Symmachiella macrocystis: one gene and its partner. The protein of the gene in region 1 interacts with the protein of each later gene in a pairwise test. Links are inferred from orthologs where the notes say so. Each region holds a gene or a part of one and is shown in the gene's direction. Other genes may lie near its edges. The genes, in order: CA54_RS03990 and panC.

Region 1 (6,796 bases):
TGCTGCCATCGCGATGGCTTGGATTCTCCCCGATTGGGCTATGCACCTTGAACTAGGAGGGCAGATCTTTCTGCGGTTGTTGCAAATGGTCGTGGTGCCGTTGGTCATGGCCAGTGTGATGAGCGGAATCCTTGGATTGGGCGACGTCCGCAAACTCGGCAAACCGGGCGCGTACGCCGTTTTGTATTACATGTCCACCACAATTCTCGCTGTCGCTACCGGATTGTTCGTCGTGAATTTGATCAATCCAGGACAAGGCATCGACCCGGCCATCGTCACCGGCGCCCAAGAGGAAGCCGCGGAACATGTCGACAAAGCCACTGCGGAGATTGAAAAGGCAGCGGAAGGGCAAGAGGTCTCGCTCGGCTTGATCTTCAAGAAACTCGTACTGATGCTCTTCACGGACAATCTGCTCGGATCGATGGTCGAGGTCAACCTGTTGCCGCTGATTGTGTTTAGCATCATTTTTGCGGGGATGCTCACGACCATGGGGGAGCGGTCTCATACCATAGCCACGCTCGTCATCAGCATCAACGATACGTTAATGGCCTTCATCATGTTGTTGATGAAAGTCGCGCCGATTGGAATTTTTTGTCTCGTCGCATCTCGATTCGGCAAAGCGAATGCCGAAGACAAACTCGATGACCTCGCCGGTGTCCTGGCCGGCTACATGGGCACCGTTCTCGCGGGCCTGGCCATCCATGCGCTCATTACCTTGCCGCTGTTGTTGTTCATCTTCACCCGTCGCAATCCGTTTCGCTTCATGGTGCAAATGGGGCAAGCCGTCCTGACCGCATTTTCCACCGCCAGCTCGACCGCTACGCTACCCATCACCATGGAATGCGCCGAAGTACAAGCAGGTGTCTCTAAGCGCAGCACGGAATTTGTCTTGCCGTTGGGAGCCACGGTCAATATGGACGGTACAGCTCTCTACGAAGCGGCTGCTGCAATATTTATCGCCAATGCTTACGCGGCCATTGACCCCAATTTCAACCTGACCTTCGTCGATCAAATGACGATCGCCATCACCGCCACCCTGGCTGCCGTCGGCGCTGCCGGGATTCCCGAAGCCGGTTTGATCACGCTACTCATTGTACTGAACGCCGTCGGATTGCCACTGACACTGGTGGGACTCATCCTGCCGGTTGATTGGCTGTTGGACCGCTTCCGCACCGCCGTCAACGCCTTCGGTGATTCCGTCGGTGCCGCCATCGTCGACACCAGCTTCACGGATGAACCGACCGACAAATAGGCCGAACGGGTTCATCACGCTAAAAATGTTTCCGGCTATTCTTGCCCGGAATCAATGCGCAGGAAATCGGCCAACTTCGCTCGCCTTCACCCCCAGGGAATCCCCCTTCGGCAATCTCAAATCCCGTTTCTTATCCCAACGCAAAAAAACCTGTTGTAAGATAAAGTTGTGCGCCCATTTTGCCGACAGCGGGGCTGGACTCGTTTTCGGCATATTGTTAGCATCCCGCCCCTTTCCCACACAAGCCTTTCTACAGTGCGAATCAGCGCCGACTGTCGGCCGCCAAATTCGCCACGAAACCGTTGGTTTCCATGCGGAGACCGCGATATCGTCCAACAAGAGAAAACGGAGTTTCTCGTGTTAAGCAGACAATCTGCCGCCCTTGTTTTCGGTTGCATCACACTCGCCGCCGTTTTGTTTACCCCCTCTGTGGCGGAGGCCAAGATTTCCGCCGTCTCGGGACGACGCTACACGATCGACAAACGGCACGGACCGTGGATGATCATGGTCACAAATCTCCGCGGAGAAACCGAAGAAGCCCGCAAGAACGCCGCTGAAGGGGCCGATGCTTTGGTTTTGGAGTTACGAAAAAAAGGATTGCCCGCCTACGTGTATAGCCAACAAGGCAAGCTGCAAACCTTTGAAGCGGTCGACCAATTGGGACGCCGACAAACCGGCGCCTACGCCGCTCAGCGCAACCAAATTGCCGTCATCGCAGGGAACTATTCCTCGATCGATCCGACGACCAAAGAAGGCAAAACCGCTCAAAAAACGTTGGAATGGATCAAAAATTTCACTCCCACGTCGCTCGGCAAAGGCCGCTATATTAAGACGCCCGGCAAACCCAATCCGTTTAGCCGCGCCATGCTGGTCCCCAACCCGCTACTCTCGCCCGATGAGTTACAACAACGCAAGGACAATAAGCAACTCAGCTATTTAAACAAAGGCATCGACTACAGCCTCTCCCAAAATCCCGGCAAACTCACGCTGGTGGTTGCTACGTTCCACGGCGACTCGATTTCAATGAAAGACTCGGGGGATTCAACGAGTGCTAATCGAATCGAAAACTTTGAAAAAGGCCTGAAAAAAAGTCAAAGTCTCGACAAGGCCTACAAACAATCCTATCAACTCGTGCAACTGATGCGCAATCAGAACTTCGAAGCCTATGTCTGGCATGACCGCTACCAGTCCTATGTGACCGTCGGTTCATTCAATAATAAACACGACCCCCGCATTCAAACATTGTACGAGCGTTTTCGCGCCAAACAAAAAGAATACCTGGGCCAGACGCATCTCGTTGCCGAATCGATTCAGGCCAAGCGCAATCTCAAAGACGGCCACGAAGCGCCCATGCTGAACTTCACCATGGATCCCAAGCCGCGGCTCATGACGGTTCCCGAATTATAAGCCGGGAACGCGAGAGCCGTGTCTCGATCATATTGCGCGAGTCACTCAACGGTTTGTCGTATGCCTACCCGTTCTGATACCATGCGGCCATGCCGCAGGAAATATTTGACATCGTCGACGAACGGGACATCGTGATCGGGCAAGCGACTCGAGCGGAGGTCCACGCGCGACGACTGATGCATCGCGCCGTGCATATCTTTTTGTTCAATAGCCGCGGCGAATTCCTGCTGCAAATGCGTTCCGCCCACAAAGACGAATACCCACTGACTTACACCTCCTCTTGTTCGGGACATGTCGACACGGGCGAAACCTACGAAGTGGCCGCGCAGCGCGAATTGGGCGAAGAACTCGGTTTGTCCTGCCCCCTCGAACCGCTGCACAAGTTCGCCGCCACGCCAAAGCTGGCCATGGAGCATTCCATGCTCTATCGCGCCGTCTCCGACGACGAGCCGGTCATCGACGAATACGAAATCGACTTTGTCCGCTTTCACACACTGGACGAAGTCCGCGACATGCTCGCCGCACAACCAGATACCTTTTCACCACCACTGCGCGAACTGCTGAGTTGGTATTTCCAAAACATCACTTAATCACGCACCAGTCCGCACGTGTCCAAGCATTGGGCGGCTCACCTCTCTGCCACGACGACCAACCATCTTTTAATAAAATCGAATTGCCGAACCGCAGCGCGTGTCTAGAACCAGTTTCCAAACCCGGTTGCGTTTGTTCTAGAAACGTTTAGAACCGTCTCAGTGAGACGCGTCAGAGGGTTTTGAAACGACTTGTAGAATCCCCTGCCCTGCGGTGATCGGTCCCTCAGACTTCCGCATCGCCAATCAAACCTGAGTGCTTTCAGTGGGTCCGTTGCTGTGACTTTTAGACTGTGGAATTCATCTCAGACCCACATCGCATGCGTGGCGTTTTTCATCGTGTCATTTTTTCCACAGGCAAGAGCCTGGTGTGAAGAACAGCCCACGGCCGATCTCAAAATTGTTCCCGCATCGGGAACCTTTGCAGATTCGGAATCGCTGAATGATGCCCCGCTGGTGATGACCACTCCGACCGCCATTCAGGTCGAAGACATGCTGGAAGAAGAACGTCGCTCCAGCCCTTCCGCGCGCCGCGGCGGCAGCCCCTTCGGCGGAGCGCGCATGCGTCGCCCAGGTTACTCCGCGACTTGGTATCCCTCGACTTCCGTTGACGATCAACAAACAGACTTCGGCCTCGTGCGACAACTCTTCACCATGGGCGCTCCCATTTGGCGGCAAGATGGCGACATCGTGATTTTGCGGACGACGGTCGAGAATTCCCTGTTCTCGACCGATGCCATTTTGCCCGATACCGGCCGCGCATTTCCCGACGAATTGTGGACCGTCAACGTCGGGTTAAATTACATCCATCAATTCGACAACGGCTGGTCCGGTGGCCTGATGACAACCGTCGGGTCCGCTAGCGACAAACCATTTCATAGCATCGACGAAGTCCGTGCTTCGGTGCTAGGTTTCCTACAAGTGCCCGCCGGCAATGACCGCGACACATGGCAATACTCGGTCATGTACGCGCCGTTTTCTGATCTCAACTTCCCCATTCCCGGCGTCGCTTACGGCTGGAACCCGTCGGACACTTTTCAAATGAATATTGGAATTCCGTTTTCTGTCACCTGGAAACCGCTGGACGCGCTGGCATTCAATGCGTCCTATTTCCCGCTATACAATGTCAACGCGCTCGTGACGTACGACTGGACCGACGATCTTCAACTCTATGGCGGTTTCGAAACAATTCGCGAGACGTTTTTGCTCACCGACCGAGCCAGTCGCAGCGACCAATTCTTAGCCTCCGAACAACGCGTCATCGGCGGCCTGCGGTGGAACGTCTGGCGGTACGCCGCATTGGACGTCAATGCCGGCTACGCCTTCGGACGCTACTACGGTGAAGGTGGAAATCGTCGCGACGAGCTGTACGATCTCGTCGACATCGCACCCGGCCCATTTCTCGGATCAAGTCTGATCGTTCGTTTTTAATCTCTGCGACGTTCGTGCTCCAATGGGCAATACAACGGGATTTGTGCAAGATGAGTGGAACGTTGGACCGGTCTAAAAACGCTCGACTCAAAACCCCAGCCCGAGCCACAACAGACACAGGCACAAGATCACCGCGATCACCCGAATCACCAACTGCTTGCCCGTCACCCGCATGCCGTCCGGCGCATGCTGTGGGAATTCGCGGCCGATGAATTCGTCGTAGTCAAAGTCGTCGTCCTCGTCGTAATTGGCGTCGACATCGTCTTCTTCGCCCCACCCCGTATCGTCGCTCGCTCCGCACTCCCGGCAAAATGTCGCCCCGCCTGCTACCTCCGCACCGCAATTCGGGCAGAGGAAACCATCGCTGTCCGACTCGAATTCCGTCGACATGCCCCCCCTCCTTCGTTCACCCGAGTTGTAGCAATCACGTTTCAACGCAGTCATTGAACGAAACTCGCCGCCTAGAATCAATCCCCACTCCTTTTACGAACCACAAAACTCACGCCTAGCGATCAGCGCTTTACAGCGATAAGATTGACCATGACAGCCCTATCCCCTCCCGACAGGTAACCACAAGCGTATGCGTGATCGCATCGGACCGATTTTATTGGCAGCAATCGCTGTGAGCCTATTCGGTCTCAGTTGGGCCGTCGGGATGCGTTCCCCGGAAAGCGATATCCCCCCCGACCGCGAGCGCGTTGTGTTCTGGCATTTCTGGGGCGGCAAGTACCGGCATGTCGTTCAGGAAATCGTGCAGCGGTTCAATGACTCGCAGACGGAATTTTGGGTCGAAGAGATTGCCGTTCCGGGACAAAACCTCGACATGAAATTCTTCATGGCGCTTGCCGGCGGCGACTTTCCCGATGTGCTTAACCAGGACGATCAAATCATCGGCCAATGGGCAGAGCGCGGCGCACTCACGCCGCTCGACCAACTTATGCCGGCCGAAGAATACGCCCGGCTCAACGATTGGCTCAGTCCCCCCGCACAAAAAATCGGCACCTACAACGGTCGACTGTATGCGCTCTGCAACGGCCTGGATATCCGTTTGATGTTTTATCGTCGCGACATCCTAGCTGGCCGCGACGTCCCCACAACCATCGAAGAATTCAACGCCATCACGCGGCAACCGAGTGACGACCCGACGCGGATTGTCTACCTCCCCGACGATCGTCGCTTGTGGGCTTGGGGCATTGCTTTCGGGGGGCGGTTCTATGACCCCGATACGGGAAAAATTACCGCCAACGATCCGGCCATCGTGCGGGCACTGGAGTGGATGGTCTCCTACAGCCAACTGCACGGCCTCGAAAAAATCCGTGCCTTCCGCAGCACGAACCGCGAAACCGGATCGCAATCGATGCTGCTCGAAGGCAGTCATGGTGTGATGATGGATGGGCAATGGCGAATTGATCCGTTGGACGCGGCGGTGAACGACGATTTTGATTACGCCGTCGGCCCCCTGCCCCACCCTCCCGAGGGCAACCCGAATGGCGGGTGGGTGAACGGCAATTTTTTCCTCGTCCCCCGTGGCTGCAAAAACCCGCGCGGCGCATGGGCCTTCATGAAATTCTGGTCCGGGTTCGATGGCCACGAAGCCGAAGCCGCCCAAACCGCCGCCGCAGGAGGCTGGATCCCCGCCAGCCCAACCGTCGTCACGCAACCGACGTTCCAAACATTCCTCAACAAGCACCCCAACTTCCGCCTATTCGTCGAACAAGCCCACAGCCCCAACCAATGGCCCACGCCGAACATCCCCGTACAGGCCTATTTCTTCGAACGCATCAACCAAGCCACCGAAGAGGCCCTGGCCTTAAAAGCCTCCCCCCAACAAGCCCTCGACACGGCCACGCAAGACATCCAACGGCGTTTGGATGCGTTGCGTGCAGACACGAACCCACCGCAAGAGAAGTAGACCACCCCATGCAACGCACCCCACGTTACGCCCACCCGCTGCTCATCCTCCTCGCCGTCGGCTTTGCGTTGCCGTTGGTCTGGATGTTGTTCAGTTCGTTTAAGCCGCCGGGGCAACTCGAAAGTGAGATGTGGCCCAGCGAGTGGCATGCGGAAAATTATGCGCAAGCGCTGAGTGCCGGGAACTTCGGCCGCTACTTGGCCA
Region 2 (7,039 bases), 690 kb from region 1 along the record:
ACGGGAAGTGCTTAGGCGGGGTGGATTTTCCCCAACGTCTCTCCTTCGGCAATCGACGCCCCTTCGCGAACATCAATAGCAGCCAAGGTCCCATTGCAACTGGCTGAGATGTCAAACGTCATGCCGGGCAGCATGACTTCCACCAAGCGGTCCCCGGCGAGCACCTCCTGGCCAACATCGACAAACCAGAGGCTCACCTGCAGCGGTTGACCTTCGAGACCGAGTTGGGGGACAACGATCGCAACGGCCATTTGTCCTGCCCTTTGCAATTTCTAAGAATGGTCGATCAACGCAGGGGTACCGCTTCGCGTGTCGACCGATTGCGTTAATAGCGGGTCAGCGCGGTGTCAATCTCCATCGCCCATTGGTCAATGCCGCCGGCCATGCTTTTAACGTTGGCAAAGCCTTGTCCGTGTAGCCATGTGGCCACCTGCAAACTGCGGCCGCCGTGATGACAGTGGATGATGATCTCGCCATCCTGATGCGGTTGCAACTCAGTAACGCGATCTTGAATTTCACTCATCGGCACCAACGCTGCTTCGGTGATATTCACGAGTTGATGTTCGTCTGCTTCGCGGCAGTCGAGAAAGAAAAACTCATCACCGCCATCGAGTTTGGCCTTCACGACGGTGCAACTGATTTCTAGCGGATGCAATTCCGGTTGTGACATAACAGACGACTCTCGTAGGATTTTTCTGCGGAATAAATTTCAACACGGGGCGATCCCCCAACGGTTGCGATCTTAGGCCGGTCCGATACAAATGACAACGCCGGACGCATCCTGCCGTACCCCGAGTCATCCTCATTGGAATCGCCGATGGACAGACAACAGCTGCCGTTAACACCTCCGGTCAAAGTCGCCTTGATCGGCTGCGGTCAAATTGGCCGCCTGCATGCACAACGGTTGGCCCGCGATCCCCGCGTGACATTGGCCGCATTCTGTGACCCGCTCCGCGACAACGCTGTGCAACTGGCGGAGGAGTACGCAGCCGACAGCCAAGTCTTTGACGACTTCGCAGCCTTGTTGGAGTCGTCAATCCCATTGGACGCAGCCGTCATCTGTACGCCGACGCAGTTGCATTTCGAGCAGACGACCGCCTGTCGTGCGCGGGGGTGGCATGTACTGTGTGAAAAACCGTTGGCCGAATCGCGGGAGCGGATTGTCGAGATGATCGACGCAGCCGGGGCGGGGGGGCCGTTGCTGTCGGTTGCCTATCAACGCCGTCACTGGGCGATTTATCAAATGCTGCGCCGCGAGTTGCAATCGGGCCGCTGGGGACCGATCCATACGGTGACATTCGACTTGGCCGAACGTTGGCAACAAACCATCGGCGGCACGTGGCGCGACAGCCATGAACACAATCCCGGAGGGTTTCTGGGCGATGCGGGCAGCCACAAAGTGGACCTGTTGTTTTTTCTCACCGGCCTTAAACCGGAGGAGGTGTACGCCGTCAGCCATCGTCATGGCAGCCATATTGAAATCGTCACGGCCATCGCCGGGAAACTCACAAACGATGTGACATTGAGCATGACGCTGACCGGCAATGCTGAACATTATCACGAAGATATTGTGATTTATTGCCGGGACGCTGATTTGATCGTCAAGCAAGATCGGTTGTGGCGTGCGGAGAACAATGATCTGCAGGAAATCCCCATCAACGAGACCTGTTCGGATCCAGATCGCGGATTCGTAGATTGTTTGGTAGCGGGGGCGGCGAATCCGGCGCCGGCGGATTGCGCGCTGCCGGTCTTTGACTTCACTGCGGCAGTCTTGCGCTCGGTCACAACCGGCCGGATGGTCCGTTGTGAATAGAACCCGGTTCAAAACCTGGTTGCGTTTGTTCCGGTAACTGACAGCCCCGTATCAGCGGAACGCACCCGAGGGTTTTGAAACAACTTGACGGGAATGCTCAAAACCTGTTGTCAATTTGCCGTCGTTCGGGATAACATCCAACTCGGTAATCCGCGGACGCGCGGCGGCCCACGTCATGATGAGAACCCGTTTCAAAACCCGGTTGCGCTTGTTCCCGAAACGGTCAGATCAGTGTCAGTGGGATGCGTCAGTGGGTTTTGAAACTGCTTGTAAACAGATCCAGGAGCGAATTGCATGTCCGACTCCGACGCACAACTTGTCGAACGCGTAAAACAGGGGGATACCGATGCGCTGGGGGAATTCATTGAATTGCGTCGCATGCAGTTGCTGGCATTCATCAACCGCAATGTCAGTTCCGCATTGGCCAGCAAAGTCGAACCGAACGACCTGCTGCAGGAAGTGACGATTCATGCCCTACGCGGTTTGCCGGACATGGAATTCAAAGACCGCGATCCGTTCAATTGGTTGTGCCAAATTGCCGAACGTCGAATTATCGACGCGCATCGAAAATACATCGGCGCACAAAAACGATCGGCGAACAAAGAGGTCTCGGGTAATTCGCCGGTGGGCGGTACGAGTTCCACGACGGGACAAGGGGGACTGATCGACATGCTGGTCGTGACCATGACAACGCCCAGTCAGGCGTTCTCCCGCGATCAGCGCGAATTCAAATTGCAAGAAGTCCTCGCCACGCTCCCGGCGGAAAGCCAAGAGGCACTGCGTTTGCGGTATGTCGAAGGTCTGCCGACCAAAGAAATCGCGCAAAAAATTGGCAAGACCGACGGTTCTGTCCGCGTGCTGCTCAGCCGCTCGTTGAACAAACTACAAGATCTACTCGGCCCGGACGCCAACCCCATGGGGCGGTGATTGCCCTGTTTGCGGGAATCGAAGTTTACTATTCGCAAGGACGATACATTCCTTCGCAAGGACGGACGTTTCATTGTCCAGACATCTCACACGGGATTTGGAAACCCTGCACCGCAACATGCTGCTGATGTGTGGTATGGCGGAAGAGTTGGTGCATAAGTCGCTGGCGGCGCTGCAGGAACCCGATTCGGCTGTTTGCCATGATCTGGTCACGCAAGACGATGCCATTGACGATTTGGACGTCCGCTTGGAAGAGGACTGCCTGAAAATTCTGGCGCTGTATCAGCCGGTTGCCGACGATCTGCGGCGGATTACCACAGTGTTAAAAATCACCGGTGAGTTGGAACGTGTGGCCGATTTGGGCGTGAATATCGCCGAGCGGGCCGCCAGTCTCGCCTCGGGTCCGGTGGTCACGATTCCCGAAACACTGGAGCGAATGGCTGGCGAAGCGTTGTCGATGCTGCACGATAGTATCGATGCGCTGGTCCAACTCGACAGCCACTTAGCGCGCCGCGTTTGCACACGGGACGAGACCGTCGACGAGTACAATCGCAACATCATCCAGGAACTGACCGAAACGATGAAGCGGACTCCGGATCTGATCGAACCAATGATGCATCTGTTTTCGGTCTCGCGCCACGTCGAACGTGTTGCCGATCATGCGACGAATATCGCCGAGGATGTGATCTATCTGGTAGAAGGAGAAATCGTCCGCCACCGGCCGGAAATCGGAGAGTCGCCCGACAGCGACGATGCATAATCCACGCCTGTCTGCTGCTCACCCCTGAGGTTTCACCGTCAGGTCTCGCCTTAAACGTCGCAAACCGTTAAAATTTCGGCGGAAATCCTCAGGACTTGGTCCCAGCGCATCATGAGGGGGCCGGTGGCATCCCCCTAAAAATTGAGACAAGCGATGGAGTGACTGGGAATACTTAAATCGCAAGCATTATCGGTGAAGGCGGAGACAGAAGGTTGGCTGCTACGGATCTGCAAACAATGAACATCGCAAAATCGATCGCCGACGTGCGAGCGGCGGTTGCTGTTGCTCGGCGCGCGGGGAAGAAAATCGGTCTGGTGCCGACGATGGGCGCACTGCACGAGGGCCATCTCAGTTTGATGCGTGCCGCGCGGGAGGAGTGCGATTTTGTGGTTGTTTCGATCTTCGTCAATCCCACCCAGTTTAGTCCGCGCGAGGATCTGGAACGCTATCCGCGGCCGATTGAAGCGGACCTGCGGGGCTGTGGTGAGGAAGGTGTCGACCTCGTATTTCATCCCGATGTGCCGACGATTTACCCGGCCGGCGACCAGACGATTGTCGAAGCAGTCGAGCTTTCGACCATTGTGGAAGGGGCGCATCGGCCGGGACATTTTCGCGGCGTCACGACGGTGGTCTTAAAGCTGCTGAACATCGTTGCGCCCGACGTCGGCTATTTCGGTCGCAAGGACTACCAACAGCAATTGATCATTCGCCAGATGTGTCGCGATTTGGCACTGCCGGTGGAAATTACCACCTGCCCCACCATTCGTGAGCCGGACGGATTGGCGCTGAGCAGCCGTAACCGCTATCTCAGTGAATCGGAACGGGAAACGGCGCTCTCCCTCAGCCAGTGCCTACAATTCGCTTGCGATCGGGTCGCAGCGGGGGAAACCGATTTAACAGCCCTCCGTCAGGAGATGGTACAGCGGATGCAACAAACTCCCGGCATTGAGTTGGACTATGCAACCATCGTTGATGCGGAGACGTTGAAGGAGGACGCACAACCAACGGCGCGTCTTGTGGCGCTTATTGCGGCTCGGGTGGGGACGACGCGGTTGATTGATAATATGGTCATTGAGCCAACGAATACTCCGTAAGCAAAACCAGATTTTTCAGACTCTCGGACAAGGATACACGCAGGATGCGGCAAACACTGTTCGTCATTCGATTTGATGGTGAGATTCCGCTGGGGTCGCTGGGCGACCTGCCGGTCTTCGGTCTAGGGTTACTGCTCGCGGTCTGGGCTGTGATCGGCGCGAGCTTACTCTATGTCCGTTATCGCGAAACCGAGTCGCTCGTGCCTTCGCTGTACGGGGTTGGGTTGTGGACAGCGGTTGCGTTAGCCATTTTTTACGCCCCACACCAACAGCGCTTAGTCGGGATCCCGATTTTTGGCTATGGGTTCATGTTGTTTCTTGGTTTCGTGTTTGCGACGACCATCGCCTCGTACCGCGCGAATCGGCAGGGATTCCCTGAAAGTGCCGTCTGGGATTTGACCTTTTGGGTCTTCTTGTGCGGGATCGGCGGCGCGCGATTGTGGTACGTGATTCAATACAGCGAGCGGTATTTTGGACCGGGCAAGAATCTGGCCAATCTGATCAATCTCCCGGACGGCGGATTGGTCTTTTACGGCGGACTGCTGGGCGGAGTTTTGGCGACGGTGATCTATTGTCGCGTTAAGAGTATTCCGCTGCTGAAACTGGGAGACATCGCCATCACGTCGGTGTTTGTGGGAATGATGTTTGGACGCATGGGATGTTTTCTCAATGGCTGCTGTTGGGGGGATGCCTGTGCACTCCCTTGGGCAGTGACCTTTCCGCCGGAGAGCGTGCCTTTCATGGCCGAAGTGCAGCGCGGGATCATCTTCCCCGACGCGGCCGGCAGTCGACCGCTGCATCCGACGCAAATCTACAGCGCGATCAACGCCCTCGTCTTGGCGGTGCTGACGTTTTGCTATTATCCCTATCGCCATAAGGATGGTGCGGTCTTGGCCGTTGGCTGGTTGGCCTATCCGATATCGCGGTTTACGATCGAGTTTTTACGAAACGACGAGGGGGGCAAATGGGGGACGCCGTTCACGCCGGCGCAGCTCTTTAGCTTCGGGTTACTGGCAACGGCATTGGCCTTTTTATGGTACGTCACCCGCCAACCGGAACGATCGTTTCAACCGCCGCAACCGACCCCGCTCAATTCAAAACCACAAGTAAAGTCAACCGCCAGCCCGGCATGAACCCAGCACGAACATAGTGGGGGCGGGGAGCGGTCTTCCCGGCAAAACCTGTGACTGAAGGCGGAGTTGGTAATCGCCGTGGAGTACTGACGACTCGATCTGCAGCGAAAAACCGGCCAACATATCTACTGATTGGGCCTGCGGTTGTGTAAAATCGTCGGTTTACGCGTATAAACGTCAGACGCAGGTGTCACAATTACTTCACAAAACTGTGGATTTAGGGAACTTTCCGCCGCCTCAGGGCGTCACATTGAACGGAAGACCGTGAAACAGGACGACCGAGAACTGATTGCCGATTGTCTCAGTGGCCAAACGCAGGCGTTTGGTGCGCTGGTGGAGCGCTATCAGGACCGGCTTTACAACAGTCTTGTTTCTGTGGTTGGATCCACGGATGAAGCGCTCGATGTCGCGCAGGATGCCTTTGTACAGGCCTTTGAAAAATTAGATTCATTCCGAGGCGATTCGGCTTTTTATTCTTGGTTGTTTCGCATCGCTCTCAACGCGGCTGTTTCCCGCCATCGCAAGAAACGACGTGCGACCGTCTCGATAGACGCCGCACGGGACAACACGGGACAGGAACCGGCCGACACACACCCACAAGCATTCCCCGGATTTGCACTCGAACAGACAGAACGACAACTTGCCGTCCGGACCGCTCTCGCCGAACTCCCAGAAGATTTTCGCACAGTTTTGGTCCTCAAGGAAATTGAGGGCATGAAATACGAACAGATTGCTGAAACGCTCGATTGTCCCGTGGGAACGGTTCGCAGCCGCATCCACCGCGGGCGGATCGAATTACGAGCAAAACTTCAGCGCATACTCAAGGACGAAGAAGTTTGACAGGAAACGTCCTACGCAGAACGGCCTATTTTATTTGAAGGGGTGAGCAGCGGTTTTTAACAGTCGGGTCGAGGGCAATGATTCCCCGGCAGCTGTGGCCGCGAATGTCTCACAGAAAATCGACGTGCCTGAGGCACATGTGATCGGTGCGGTATGAACGACAAAATATCCGAAGAATTGCTATCCGCGTATCTGGACGGGGAACTGTCGCAGAGTGAGCGCGCGGATGTGGCGCAGCTGTTGGAATCCTCTCCCGCTGCGCAGCAACAACTGGCGGACTTCCAAAAGCTCTCGCAGTGGATGCAGGAGCTGCCCCCCGCGCAGCCTCCGCAAGGATTCGCGCAAGAAGTCCTCCTCCAGGCGGAACGACGTTCATTGCTGCGCGAACCGACCCCTCCGGCCCCCGTGACCACGACCCGGCGATCCTGGCTGAAACCAACATTGGGAATCGCCGCCGCCGCAGCAGCTGTGG

What was found.
Region 2: the proteins of CA54_RS03990 (region 1) and panC interact in binary tests that used the Escherichia coli proteins (3 or more experiments, as listed by UniProt). The link is inferred for Symmachiella macrocystis from one-to-one orthologs.

The regions. Positions count from the first base shown.
Region 1 is NZ_SJPP01000001.1:1,016,326-1,023,121, forward strand. Bases 1,791-4,498 are described here. They hold CA54_RS03990 (NUDIX hydrolase), read left to right. Parts: upstream 1,791-2,748; coding sequence 2,749-3,249; downstream 3,250-4,498. Other genes in these bases: CA54_RS03985 (hypothetical protein), read left to right, coding at 1,791-2,659; CA54_RS03995 (hypothetical protein), read left to right, coding at 3,589-4,498. In the rest of the region: CA54_RS03980 (dicarboxylate/amino acid:cation symporter), read left to right, coding at 1-1,252; more of CA54_RS03985, read left to right, coding at 1,610-1,790; more of CA54_RS03995, read left to right, coding at 4,499-4,680; CA54_RS04000 (zinc ribbon domain-containing protein), read right to left, coding at 4,768-5,070; CA54_RS04005 (extracellular solute-binding protein), read left to right, coding at 5,261-6,592; CA54_RS04010 (carbohydrate ABC transporter permease), read left to right, coding at 6,601-6,796.
Region 2 is NZ_SJPP01000001.1:326,696-333,734, reverse strand. The notes cover bases 2,715-5,665. They hold panC (pantoate--beta-alanine ligase), read left to right. Parts: upstream 2,715-3,736; coding sequence 3,737-4,594; downstream 4,595-5,665. Other genes in these bases: lgt (prolipoprotein diacylglyceryl transferase), read left to right, coding at 4,639-5,665; phoU (phosphate signaling complex protein PhoU), read left to right, coding at 2,814-3,500; CA54_RS01310 (RNA polymerase sigma factor), read left to right, coding at 2,715-2,740. Also shown: CA54_RS01325 (biotin/lipoyl-containing protein), read right to left, coding at 12-251; CA54_RS01320 (rhodanese-like domain-containing protein), read right to left, coding at 326-670; CA54_RS01315 (Gfo/Idh/MocA family protein), read left to right, coding at 818-1,813; more of CA54_RS01310, read left to right, coding at 2,108-2,714; more of lgt, read left to right, coding at 5,666-5,727; CA54_RS01290 (RNA polymerase sigma factor), read left to right, coding at 5,992-6,567; CA54_RS01285 (anti-sigma factor family protein), read left to right, coding at 6,721-7,039. UniProt on the Escherichia coli protein: Catalyzes the condensation of pantoate with beta-alanine in an ATP-dependent reaction via a pantoyl-adenylate intermediate.